Blastochloris viridis: one gene and its partners. The protein of the gene in region 2 binds, or shares a complex with, the protein of the main gene of each other region. Links are inferred from orthologs where the notes say so. Each region holds a gene or a part of one and is shown on either strand. Other genes may lie near its edges. The genes, in order: accB, accD, BVIR_RS01395 and accC.

Region 1 (3,001 bases), 2.4 Mb from region 2 along the record:
CTCGTCCAGCGCGCGCCGGAGCCGCATCAGGCACTCGTTGCGGGTCTTGCCGTGCACGATCAGCTTGCCGACCAGCGAGTCGTAATAGGGCGGGATGACGTAACCCTGGTAGACCGCCGAATCGACGCGAACGCCCAAGCCGCCGGGCGGGTGGAAGTAGGTGATCCGGCCGGGCGAGGGCCGGAAGGTCGTCGGGTTCTCGGCGTTGATGCGGCACTCGATGGAGTGGCCGTTCAGCGTGATGTCGTCCTGCACGAACGACAGCGGCAGCCCGGCGGCGAGCCGGATCTGCTCGTTGAGCAGGTCGATGCCGGTCACCATCTCGGTCACCGGATGCTCGACCTGGATGCGGGTGTTCATCTCGATGAAGTAGAACTCGCCGTTCTCGTACAGGAATTCGACGGTGCCGGCCGAGAGGTACTTCAGCTCGCGCATGGCGTTGGCGACGACGGTGCCGATCTTGTGGCGGGAGTCGGCGTTGAGCGCGGGCGAGGGGCTCTCCTCCCACACCTTCTGGTGGCGGCGCTGTAGCGAGCAGTCGCGTTCGCCGATGTGGATGGCGTTGCCGCGGCCATCGCCCAGCACCTGGACCTCAATGTGGCGCGGCTTTTCCAGGTACTTCTCAAGATAGACCGTGGCGTCGCCGAACGCCGCCTTGGCCTCGGAGCGGGCGGTGGCGAGCGCGACCTCGATGTCGGCGGCGGTCCTGGCCACCTTCATGCCGCGGCCTCCGCCGCCGGCTGCCGCCTTGACCAGCACCGGGTAGCCGATGTCGGCCGCGACCCGCTTGGCCTCCTCATCGTCGGTGATGCCGCCTTCGGAGCCCGGCACGCACGGGATGCCGAGGCGTTTGGCGGTGCGCTTGGCCTCGATCTTGTCGCCCATCAGGCGAATGTGCTCGGGCTTGGGGCCGATGAAGCCGATGTGGTGGTCGGCGAGAATCTCGGCGAAGCGCGCGTTCTCCGACAGAAAGCCGTAACCGGGGTGGACGGCCTCGGCGCCGGTGATCTCGCAGGCCGCGAGCAGGGAGGGCACGTTGAGATAGCTGTCCTTGGCCGGCGGCGGGCCGATGCACACGCTCTCGTCGGCGAGCTTGACGTGCATGGCGTCGGCATCGGCCGTCGAGTGGACGGCGACGGTGGCGATGCCGAGTTCCTTGCAGGCGCGCAGGATGCGGAGCGCGATCTCGCCGCGGTTCGCAATCAGGATTTTCGAAAACATACGGGCCTCTTTTCCGCCGGGAGCGGCCCGGCGGCGACCGTCACTCGATGATCATCAATGGCTCGCCGTATTCGACCGGCTGGGCGTCGCCGACGAGAATTTGCGTCACCGTGCCGGCACGCGGCGCGGGGATCGCGTTCATCGTCTTCATCGCCTCGATGATCAGCAGGGTCTGGCCCTCCTTCACCTGCATGCCGACGTCGACGAAGGCCTTCGCGCCGGGCTCCGGCGCACGGTAGGCGGTGCCGACCATCGGCGACTTGACGAGGCCGGGGTGGTTGGCAGGGTCGACCGCCGCGGGCACCACCGGGGCGGCCGGCACTGGTGCCGGCACCGGTGCCGCGACGGTGTAGGCGGGAGCCGCCGCCATGGCCGCGGAGAACGGCGCGAGCTGGATGTTGCGGGCGACGCGAATCCGCAGCTCTCCGTGCTGGACCTCGACCTCGGTGAGGTCGGTGTCGTTGAGGAGCTGCGCGAGTTCGCGGATCAAACCAGGATCGATGGCAGATTTTGGCATCAAGACATTATCTCCCGGCGCCGGTTCAGGCCGTCGCCTTCAGCTTGGCGGAGCGGTCGGCTCGCCACGTAGGGCAGTGGATGCGCACGCACCGGGGGGAATCTGCGCAAAATACGCCTCGGCCGGACCGGTCTCGTCGCCACGCCGCGGCGCCGCTCGAAGCGCGCTTGGGGCCGGTTCGATGACAATCCGTCGGAGACGAACATCGCGATCATCGAAACCATCTGGCGCGGTCGACCGGTTCGCCCGCCGGCGCTCTTATAGGCATGGATCGGCCCCGTGAAAAGCCGCCTGTGCAGGCGAAGGCCGGCCGGGCGGCTTCGGTCCCCGAACGTGAGGTCGGCCGTGCGATTTCAAAGTCTTGCCGCGGGTGCGGCCGGGCGCGGGCGCCATGGTGCAGCGCAGCGCCGCCGGCGCGACCGCCGCCGCGGTTTGCGCCGGGCCGCGATTGGGCGGCCCGGCGGGTCGAATCAGCAGCGCGTGGTCTTGCAGCTGTCGCGGGTGGATTTGACGTGATCCTGCAGCTTGGGGAGGCCAACGGCGCCGATCAGCACGTTGTCGCCGATGACGTAGCTCGGCGTGCCGCTGAGGCCGAGGTCCTGCGCCAGCTGGAAGGTCTCCTGCAGCGATGCCTTCACCCCGTCGCTGTCGATGTCCTTGGCGAGCCGCGCCATGTCGAGGCCGACCTCCTTGGCCACCGCCAGCGCCCGCTCGCGGGTGGCCTCGGCGCGGCCGCCCATCAGCTTCTGATGGAATTCAAGGAACTTGGCAGGCGTGGCCTGCACCTTGACCGCGACCGCCACCTTGGCGGCGTCGACCGAGGACTCGCGCAGCACCGGGAAGTCCTTCAGCACCACCCGCACCCGGTCGTCGGTCTTCATCAGCTCGATCAGGTCGGTGAGGGCGCGTTTGCAGAAGCCGCAATTGTAGTCGAAGAACTCGACCACGGTGACGTCGCCCTGGGGATTGCCGAGCACCGCGCTTTGCGGAGCGCCGAGCAGCCGCTCGCGATTGGCCTCGAGCACCAGCTTGCGGCGCTCGGACTCGTCGGCGCTGGCGCGCTTCTCCAGCTCCGCAGCCACCTCCTGCAGGATCTCCGGGTTCTTGATCAGCGTCTCGCGGACGATCTTCTCGACGTCCTCGCGCGTCAGCGGCGCAGCCGGCGCCGGCTCGGCGGCGGCGGCGGGCAGGGCGCAGACGGCGGCGAAAGCCGCCGCCGCGAGAGCGGCCGCAGCCCTCCGCGCTGTTGAGGTGAGCAGCGTC
Region 2 (2,901 bases):
CCGCGGCGGCGACCTCGGCCCCGCCGGCATTGTGGCCGCCGTCCAGCCACAGCTCGGCGCCCTGCGGCAACAGCCGGATCAGCCGGCCGCTGCCCAATCGCTGCAGCCGCGCCGGCCAGTCGGCGCCGGCGACGCCGGCCTCATAGGCCGAGGTCGGCAGCACGAACCCGGCCGTCCGCAGCGCGGCGATGGCGGCGCCGGCGTTCTCGATCTGGTGGCGGCCGACCAGCCGCGGCCGCGGCAGGTCGAGCAGGCCGTCGTCATCCTGATAGACCATCCGGCCACCCTCCTCATGGGCGTGCCACTGCTCGCCGGAGACGGCGAGCGGCGCGGCGAGGCGCGCTGCCTGGCGCTCGATCACCGCGAGCGCCTCAGGCGGCTGGCGCGCCGACACCGCCGGCACCCGGCGCTTGAGAATACCGGCCTTCTCGCCGGCGATCGCCGCCAGGGTGGTGCCGAGAAAATCCATGTGGTCGAACGAGATCGGGGTGATGACCGTGGCGGCCGGCCGCTCGATCACGTTGGTGGCGTCGAACCGCCCGCCCATGCCGACCTCGAGCAAAGTGACGTCGGCGGGATGCTGCGCGAACAGCGCCAGCCCCGCCACCGTGGTGACCTCGAACACGGTGATCGGCTCGCCGGCATTGACGCGCTCGATGTCGGTGAGCACCGCGACCAGTTCGTCGTCGGTGACCAGCCGGCCGCCGCTGACGCGGCCGATGCGGAAGCGCTCGTTGAAGCGGACGAGGTGGGGCGAGGTGTAGACGTGGACGCGGCGGCCGGCCGCTTCCAGCATCGCCCGCAGAAAGGCGACGGTCGAGCCCTTGCCGTTGGTGCCGGCGACGTGGATCACCGGCGGCAGCTTGAGCTGCGGATCGCCCAGCCGCGCCAGCAGCCGGGCGATGCGCTCGAGCGACAGGTCGATGGTCTTGGGGTGGAGCGCAGCAAGCCGCGCCAGCACGGCGTCAACGGCGGTCACGGCGTCCTCCGGGCGGCGCCCTGTCGGGGTCAGCGCGGGCGCGTTCAGCTCGCGGGCGTCTCTACCGGGGCCGGCTCGGGCGCCGCGGCGGCGACCGGCTCGGGCGGCGGCGCCGTCTCCGCCGCCGCCGCCACGGTTTCGACCGCCGGCAGCGGCGTCTTGGTCAGCAGGTGGCACAGCCGCGCCAGCGTCGAACGCATGTCGTGGCGGTGCACCACGAGGTCGATCATGCCGTGGGCGCGCAGATATTCGGCGCGCTGGAACCCTTCCGGCAACTTCTCGCGGATGGTCTGCTCGATCACGCGCGGGCCGGCGAAGCCGATCAGCGCGCCGGGCTCGGCGATGTGGATGTCGCCGAGCATGGCGTAGGACGCGGTGACGCCGCCGGTGGTCGGGTTGGTCAGCACCACGATGTAGGGCTTCTTCGCCTCGCGCAGGCGCTGCACCGCCACCGTGGTTCGCGGCATCTGCATTAGGGACAGGATGCCCTCCTGCATGCGGGCGCCACCGGAGGCGGCGAACAGGATGAAGGGCGTGCTCTTTTCGAGCGCGGTCTCCAGCCCTTTGACGATGGCTTCGCCGGCCGCCATGCCGAGCGAGCCGCCCATGAAGGAGAAGTCCTGCACGCCGATCACCACCGGCAGGCCCTCCAGCTTGCCGAAGCCGAGCTTGACGGCGTCCTGCATGCTGGTCTTGGTGCGGGCGTCCTTGAGACGGTCGATGTAGCGCTTTTCGTCACGGAACTTGAGCGGATCGACCGGCGCTTCCGGCAGCGAGATGTCGTACCAGGTGGCGTTGTCGAACACCGACTTCAGCCGCAGCGTCGCGCCCATGCGCATGTGGTAGTTCGAGCCGGGCACAACGTACTGGTTGGCCTCGAGATCGCGGTGGAACACCATCTGCCCGGTTTCGGGACACTTGATCCACAGGTTCTCCGGCGTCTCGGTCTTGAACAGCGTGCGGATCTTCGGACGCAGCGTATTCGAAATCCAGTTCATGGCTGGTCCTCTCATGCCGGATTCGACGGGCATTTTTGTTGCTCCGAAACTAACCTGTTTTCTGCACGATGCTCCGCGAACGAAACATCACGTCGTCCGATCGGGTCGCATTGGTCGTGTCCGCCCGCGCCGAACCGGTCCTGGCGCCGAGGTGCGGCGGCCGGGCCGCTAGGCGGCGCGAACGGCGCCGCGCACGCCGGCGGCGAGCTCGCGGACGAGGCCGAGCACCGCCGGCACCGTCTTGTCGGTGGCGAGCCCCTCGGCGTCGAGCGAGGTGCGCACCGTCTCCACCAGCGCCGAGCCGACCACCACCGCGTCGGCGCCGCGCGCCACCGCGCCGGCGTGGGCGGCGGTCTTGACGCCGAAGCCGACCGCGACCGGCAGCCGCGTGTGGCGCTTCAGCCGGGCGACGGCAGCGCCGACCTTGTCGAAGTCGGGGGTCGCGGTGCCGGTGACGCCGGTGATCGAGACGTAATAGACGAAGCCGGCGGTGTTCGCGAGCACCTTGGGCAGGCGCTGATCGTCGGTGGTCGGGGTGGCGAGGCGGATGAAGGCGATGCCGGCATCCAGCGCCGGCAGGCACAATTCGTCGTCCTCCTCCGGCGGCAGATCGACCACGATCAGGCCGTCGACCCCGGCGGCCTTGGCATCTGCCAGGAATCGCGCGACACCATAGACGTAGATCGGGTTGTAGTAGCCCATCAGCACCAGCGGCGTGGTGTCGTCGCCGGCCCGGAAGGCGCGCACCAGATCGAGCGTCTTCGCCAGGGTCTGGCCCGCCTTCAGCGCCCGCAGCGACGACCACTGGATGGCCGGGCCGTCGGCCATCGGGTCGGAGAACGGCATGCCGAGCTCGATGACGTCGGCGCCTGCCGCCGGCAGGCCCGTCAGCAGCTCGAGCGTGGTGCCGGGGTCGGGGTCGCC
Region 3 (3,002 bases), 3.3 Mb from region 2 along the record:
CTTCGCCCCGCCCACCGGAGTGGCGTTGAACACGTACTTCTTCTCGCAAACGTCGACCTTGAGGGCCTTGCGCGACACCAGGAACTGGTCGTTGCCCTCCTTCAGCATCCGCCAGAACGCCATGTTGGGGTTGCTGCGGTGCTTGGCGAGGTTCTCCGGTGTCATCCGGAACGGATAGGCCTGGACCTGGAACGAGCGCTGTCCGCCTTCGAAGCTCTCGCGGCCCAGCGTGTAGATCTCGGCAATCTGCTCGTCGGTCATCGCATAGCAGCCGCGCGAGGAGCAATCACCGTGCACCATCAGGTCGCCACCGGAACGGCCGTGGGCGCGGTCAAACGCATTCGGGAATCCGGTATTGAAGGCAAGATAGTAGCTCGAGCGCGGGTTCATCAGGCCGGGCACGATGGTATAGAACCCCTCGGGTGCCTGGCGATCGCCTTCTTTGACCTTGGGTCCAAGCTCGCCCGACCAACGGCAGATCGGGTAGCTCTTGAACAGCTCGTAGCGGCCTTCGCGGGTCGGCTTCCACACCTCGAGTTCACTCTCCTGCTTGAACAGGCGAATGACCATCGGGCTCGATTTCGACATGCCCTTTTCTTCAAGCAGGGCAAGCGTCGCCGGCTTGAGCGGTTGCTGGGCGCGCGAGGGCAGGCGCGAGGACACCTCGTCGCTGACGCATCCGGCAACGGAAGCGGCGATAGCGGTGGCGAACGCAGCGGCGAGGAATCGAGAGGAGAGCGGACGGTTCAACGCGAGACCCTTCATTGAAAGCGTCATCGTCATGGCGCCGGCATAATGAACCGCGATTATGAATCGTTAGCGTTACGGTTCAGTTAGCGCAAGAGCCCGGCTCGACTCAAAGCCAAGCGACCCGCCGGCTGTACCGTCGACGACGAATAGGGCGATCGCATGGCTGTGGAAAGAACAGCCTTACCGAAGCGTTAATGGCGCCGGGCGTCTAGAGCATTATCCGACCTGCCTGCATCAGGTCAGATGCTCTAGGTCTTTGTTATTTCGCATTTTCTTTCGCACAACCGGATCCCACTTGTGCGGAAAATGCTCTAGAGCGTTCGCCCGATCGCCAGGAACTTGGCGTAGCGCTGCTCCCGCACTTCGGTGGCGGAGAGCCCCTTCAACTCAGCGAACGCTTGCTCCACCGCATCGCCAACGGTGGTGAACATCGCCTCGGCGTTGCGGTGGGCTCCCCCCGGCGGCTCCGGCACGATCTTGTCGATCACCCCGAACTTGATGAGATCCTGGGCGGTGATCTTCATGTTGGTCGCGGCGTCCTGGGCCCGCGAGGAATCGTGCCACAGAATCGAGGCCGCGCCTTCCGGCGAGATCACCGAATAGATGGCGTGCTCCAGCATCAGCACGCGGTTGGCGGTGGCGATGGCGATCGCCCCGCCCGAGCCACCCTCGCCGATCACCACCGCGACGTTGGGCACACCGAGGCCGAGACAGGTGTCGGTCGAGCGGGCGATGGCTTCCGCCTGGCCGCGTTCCTCGGCGCCGATGCCGGGATAAGCGCCGGCGGTATCGACCAATGTCAGCACCGGCAAGCCGAAGCGGTCGGCCATTTCCATCAGCCGCACCGCCTTGCGGTAGCCCTCCGGGCGGGCCATGCCGAAATTGTGGCGCAGCCGCTCCTCGGTGGTGGAGCCCTTCTCCTGGCCGATCACACACACCGGCTCGCCGCGGAAGCGGCCGAACCCGCCGAGGATCGCCTCGTCCTCGCCGAACTTGCGGTCGCCGGCGAGCGGGACGAACTCGGTGATCAGGCTGCGGACGTAGTCGGAAACGTGCGGACGCTGCGGGTGCCGCGCCACCAGCGCCTTCTGCCACGGCGTCAGGCTGGCATAGAGGTCCTTCAAGGCCTGATTGGCCTTGGCCTCCAGCTTGGCGATCTCGTCGCCGATGGCGACGCCTTCCCCGTTGGCGGCGAGGGCGCGAAGCTCCTCGACCTTGGCTTCGAACTCGGCAACGGGCTTTTCAAAATCGAGATAGCTGCGCATCGAACGACACGGGTTGGCCAATGAATGGGGGGGGGCGAGCATCGCCCGGGCCGTCCCCGGGGCGGCGGACATCACTCCGCCACGCAGCGGAAGTCAAGATCTGCCCGGCCTTGGCGCTCGCGACAGGCGTGGCATGGGTCAATCTTCGGCCAGAGGATGCAAATCGCGCACCATTGCCGCCAGCCGCTCATCCAGCACGTGGGTATAGATCTGGGTGGTCGAGATATCGGCGTGGCCGAGCAGGGTCTGCACCGTGCGAAGGTCCGCGCCATTCTGCAGCAGGTGGCTGGCGAAGGCGTGGCGCAACACGTGCGGCGACACCAAGCGGTGGTCGAGCCCGGCGGCAGCGGCCAGCGCCTTCAACTCGCGGGCCACGTGCTGGCGGGTGAGGTGCCCGCTGTCGCCGAACGAGGGAAACAGCCATCTGCCCTCGCCCGCAGCGATGCCGGCCTGCCTGTGCAGCATCCGGTAGTGAGCCATCGCCCGTTTGGCCGCCTCCGTCAGCGGCACCAACCGCTCCTTGCCGCCCTTGCCGCGCACCACCAGCGCCTCGGCCGCGCGCGCCGCCGAGGCGGGCAGCGCCACCAGCTCGGAGATGCGAAGCCCGGTGGCGTAGAGCGTTTCGATCAGCGCGGCGAGCCGCGCCGCCCTGAGTTGGGACGCCCCCCCCACGCCGACACCGGCCGCGGCGGCATGGGCGGTCTCAAGCAGGGTGTCGACCTGGGCGACGGAGAGCACCTTCGGCAGGCCGCGGCCGCGCCGCGGCCCTTCCAGCACCGCCGCCGGGTCACCGCCGGCGAGGCCCTCGGCGTAAAGAAAGCGGTGGAGCTGGCGAATCGCCGACAATCGGCGCGCCACCGTCGAGGGCTTCAGGCCGCGGTCCGACAGTTCGGCGAGAAAGGCGCGGATATCGTCCGTGTCGGCGAGGGCAGCGACGCGCCCACGCCCGGCCAGGAAGCCGACATAGTCGTCGAGGTCGCGCCGATA
Region 4 (2,922 bases), 2.4 Mb from region 2 along the record:
CTGCAGCGATCGTCCGGAAACCGTTTGAGACAGCCGATCAGGCGGGGCTGCGCTGATCGTGGCTTTCGCTGGCGGCCGCGACAATCGCCAGCGCGGCGGCGCCCGGCATCGGCGGCTCGGCCGGCACGGCAAGGAAATCGGCGCGGCCGGTGAGGGCCTGTTCGAGCAGCTGGTGATAGCGGTGGCGTGACACCTCGACGCATCCGAAGCTCTCCAGGTGGCGGGTCGAGAACTGGGTGTCGAGCAGATAGAAGCCGCCGGCCAGCAGGCGGGCGGCGAGGTGGACCAGCGCCACCTTGGAGGCGTCGGTGGCGGTGTGGAACATGCTCTCGCCGAAGAACGCCCGGCCGACGGCGACGCCGTAGAGCCCGCCGACCAGTTCACCGCCGCGCCAGGCCTCGACGGTGTGGCAGTGGCCGAGCTCGAACAGGTCGCGATAGAGCTTGCGGATACGCAGGTTGATCCAGGTTCGCATCCGGCCGGGGCCGGGTGCCGAGCAGCCGTCGAGAACGCCGTCGAAATCGCGGTTGATGCGGATTTCGAAGCGGTCCGCCCGCACGGTGCGGGCCAGCCGGTGGCTGACATGCATGCGGTCGAGCGGGATGACGCCGCGGCGTTCCGGCTCGATCCAATAGAGTCCCGGGTCCTCGGCGCTCTCGGCCATCGGAAAGATGCCGCAAGCGTAGGCCTTCAGCAAAACCTCGGGGGTGATGTCCACCCGCCCGGAGAAGCCGCGCGTCATGAGGTGAGGACTCCGATCCCGCCATGAATTGGGGATCGCGCCCAAGCTATCACATCGCACCGCGGTGCGGCAGATTGTAGCAGCGCCCTCTGCCGCCGGCGCCGCCGGCTGGCGCGTCATGGGCGAAACTCCGGCCCGATCGGCCGGATTTCGCATCAAATATCCGGCGATCCCGCCAGGAAGTGCTCCAGCCAGTGGATGTCGTAAAGGCCGTTGGCGATGTCGGGGTGGCGCACCAGGGTGCGGAACAGCGGCACGGTGGTCTCGATGCCGTCGACCACGATCTCGTCCAGCGCGCGCCGGAGCCGCATCAGGCACTCGTTGCGGGTCTTGCCGTGCACGATCAGCTTGCCGACCAGCGAGTCGTAATAGGGCGGGATGACGTAACCCTGGTAGACCGCCGAATCGACGCGAACGCCCAAGCCGCCGGGCGGGTGGAAGTAGGTGATCCGGCCGGGCGAGGGCCGGAAGGTCGTCGGGTTCTCGGCGTTGATGCGGCACTCGATGGAGTGGCCGTTCAGCGTGATGTCGTCCTGCACGAACGACAGCGGCAGCCCGGCGGCGAGCCGGATCTGCTCGTTGAGCAGGTCGATGCCGGTCACCATCTCGGTCACCGGATGCTCGACCTGGATGCGGGTGTTCATCTCGATGAAGTAGAACTCGCCGTTCTCGTACAGGAATTCGACGGTGCCGGCCGAGAGGTACTTCAGCTCGCGCATGGCGTTGGCGACGACGGTGCCGATCTTGTGGCGGGAGTCGGCGTTGAGCGCGGGCGAGGGGCTCTCCTCCCACACCTTCTGGTGGCGGCGCTGTAGCGAGCAGTCGCGTTCGCCGATGTGGATGGCGTTGCCGCGGCCATCGCCCAGCACCTGGACCTCAATGTGGCGCGGCTTTTCCAGGTACTTCTCAAGATAGACCGTGGCGTCGCCGAACGCCGCCTTGGCCTCGGAGCGGGCGGTGGCGAGCGCGACCTCGATGTCGGCGGCGGTCCTGGCCACCTTCATGCCGCGGCCTCCGCCGCCGGCTGCCGCCTTGACCAGCACCGGGTAGCCGATGTCGGCCGCGACCCGCTTGGCCTCCTCATCGTCGGTGATGCCGCCTTCGGAGCCCGGCACGCACGGGATGCCGAGGCGTTTGGCGGTGCGCTTGGCCTCGATCTTGTCGCCCATCAGGCGAATGTGCTCGGGCTTGGGGCCGATGAAGCCGATGTGGTGGTCGGCGAGAATCTCGGCGAAGCGCGCGTTCTCCGACAGAAAGCCGTAACCGGGGTGGACGGCCTCGGCGCCGGTGATCTCGCAGGCCGCGAGCAGGGAGGGCACGTTGAGATAGCTGTCCTTGGCCGGCGGCGGGCCGATGCACACGCTCTCGTCGGCGAGCTTGACGTGCATGGCGTCGGCATCGGCCGTCGAGTGGACGGCGACGGTGGCGATGCCGAGTTCCTTGCAGGCGCGCAGGATGCGGAGCGCGATCTCGCCGCGGTTCGCAATCAGGATTTTCGAAAACATACGGGCCTCTTTTCCGCCGGGAGCGGCCCGGCGGCGACCGTCACTCGATGATCATCAATGGCTCGCCGTATTCGACCGGCTGGGCGTCGCCGACGAGAATTTGCGTCACCGTGCCGGCACGCGGCGCGGGGATCGCGTTCATCGTCTTCATCGCCTCGATGATCAGCAGGGTCTGGCCCTCCTTCACCTGCATGCCGACGTCGACGAAGGCCTTCGCGCCGGGCTCCGGCGCACGGTAGGCGGTGCCGACCATCGGCGACTTGACGAGGCCGGGGTGGTTGGCAGGGTCGACCGCCGCGGGCACCACCGGGGCGGCCGGCACTGGTGCCGGCACCGGTGCCGCGACGGTGTAGGCGGGAGCCGCCGCCATGGCCGCGGAGAACGGCGCGAGCTGGATGTTGCGGGCGACGCGAATCCGCAGCTCTCCGTGCTGGACCTCGACCTCGGTGAGGTCGGTGTCGTTGAGGAGCTGCGCGAGTTCGCGGATCAAACCAGGATCGATGGCAGATTTTGGCATCAAGACATTATCTCCCGGCGCCGGTTCAGGCCGTCGCCTTCAGCTTGGCGGAGCGGTCGGCTCGCCACGTAGGGCAGTGGATGCGCACGCACCGGGGGGAATCTGCGCAAAATACGCCTCGGCCGGACCGGTCTCGTCGCCACGCCGCGGCGCCGCTC

The links.
Region 1: the proteins of accD (region 2) and accB are in contact, whole or in part, in a solved structure (PDB 8UXZ), measured with the Escherichia coli proteins. The link is inferred for Blastochloris viridis from one-to-one orthologs.
Region 3: the proteins of accD (region 2) and BVIR_RS01395 are in contact, whole or in part, in a solved structure (PDB 8UXZ), measured with the Escherichia coli proteins. The link is inferred for Blastochloris viridis from one-to-one orthologs.
Region 4: the proteins of accD (region 2) and accC are in contact, whole or in part, in a solved structure (PDB 8UXZ), measured with the Escherichia coli proteins. The link is inferred for Blastochloris viridis from one-to-one orthologs.

The regions. Positions count from the first base shown.
Region 1 is NZ_CP012946.1:1,207,331-1,210,331, forward strand. The notes cover bases 1-2,929. They hold accB (acetyl-CoA carboxylase biotin carboxyl carrier protein), read right to left. Parts: upstream 1,739-2,929; coding sequence 1,262-1,738; downstream 1-1,261. Other genes in these bases: accC (acetyl-CoA carboxylase biotin carboxylase subunit), read right to left, coding at 1-1,221; BVIR_RS05395 (DsbA family protein), read right to left, coding at 2,209-2,929. Also shown: more of BVIR_RS05395, read right to left, coding at 2,930-3,001. UniProt on the Escherichia coli protein: This protein is a component of the acetyl coenzyme A carboxylase complex; first, biotin carboxylase catalyzes the carboxylation of the carrier protein and then the transcarboxylase transfers the carboxyl group to form malonyl-CoA.
Region 2 is NZ_CP012946.1:3,641,814-3,644,714, forward strand. What follows is about bases 1-2,829. They hold accD (acetyl-CoA carboxylase, carboxyltransferase subunit beta), read right to left. Parts: upstream 1,978-2,829; coding sequence 1,024-1,977; downstream 1-1,023. Other genes in these bases: BVIR_RS15775 (bifunctional folylpolyglutamate synthase/dihydrofolate synthase), read right to left, coding at 1-979; trpA (tryptophan synthase subunit alpha), read right to left, coding at 2,146-2,829. Outside these bases: more of trpA, read right to left, coding at 2,830-2,901.
Region 3 is NZ_CP012946.1:297,177-300,178, reverse strand. What follows is about bases 39-2,968. They hold BVIR_RS01395 (acetyl-CoA carboxylase carboxyltransferase subunit alpha), read right to left. Parts: upstream 2,016-2,968; coding sequence 1,062-2,015; downstream 39-1,061. Other genes in these bases: BVIR_RS01390 (tyrosine recombinase), read right to left, coding at 2,154-2,968; BVIR_RS01400 (L,D-transpeptidase family protein), read right to left, coding at 39-777. Outside these bases: more of BVIR_RS01400, read right to left, coding at 1-38; more of BVIR_RS01390, read right to left, coding at 2,969-3,002. UniProt on the Escherichia coli protein: Component of the acetyl coenzyme A carboxylase (ACC) complex. First, biotin carboxylase catalyzes the carboxylation of biotin on its carrier protein (BCCP) and then the CO(2) group is transferred by the carboxyltransferase to acetyl-CoA to form malonyl-CoA.
Region 4 is NZ_CP012946.1:1,206,305-1,209,226, forward strand. The notes cover bases 73-2,922. They hold accC (acetyl-CoA carboxylase biotin carboxylase subunit), read right to left. Parts: upstream 2,248-2,922; coding sequence 898-2,247; downstream 73-897. Other genes in these bases: aat (leucyl/phenylalanyl-tRNA--protein transferase), read right to left, coding at 73-742; accB (acetyl-CoA carboxylase biotin carboxyl carrier protein), read right to left, coding at 2,288-2,764. In the rest of the region: more of aat, read right to left, coding at 38-72. UniProt on the Escherichia coli protein: This protein is a component of the acetyl coenzyme A carboxylase complex; first, biotin carboxylase catalyzes the carboxylation of the carrier protein and then the transcarboxylase transfers the carboxyl group to form malonyl-CoA.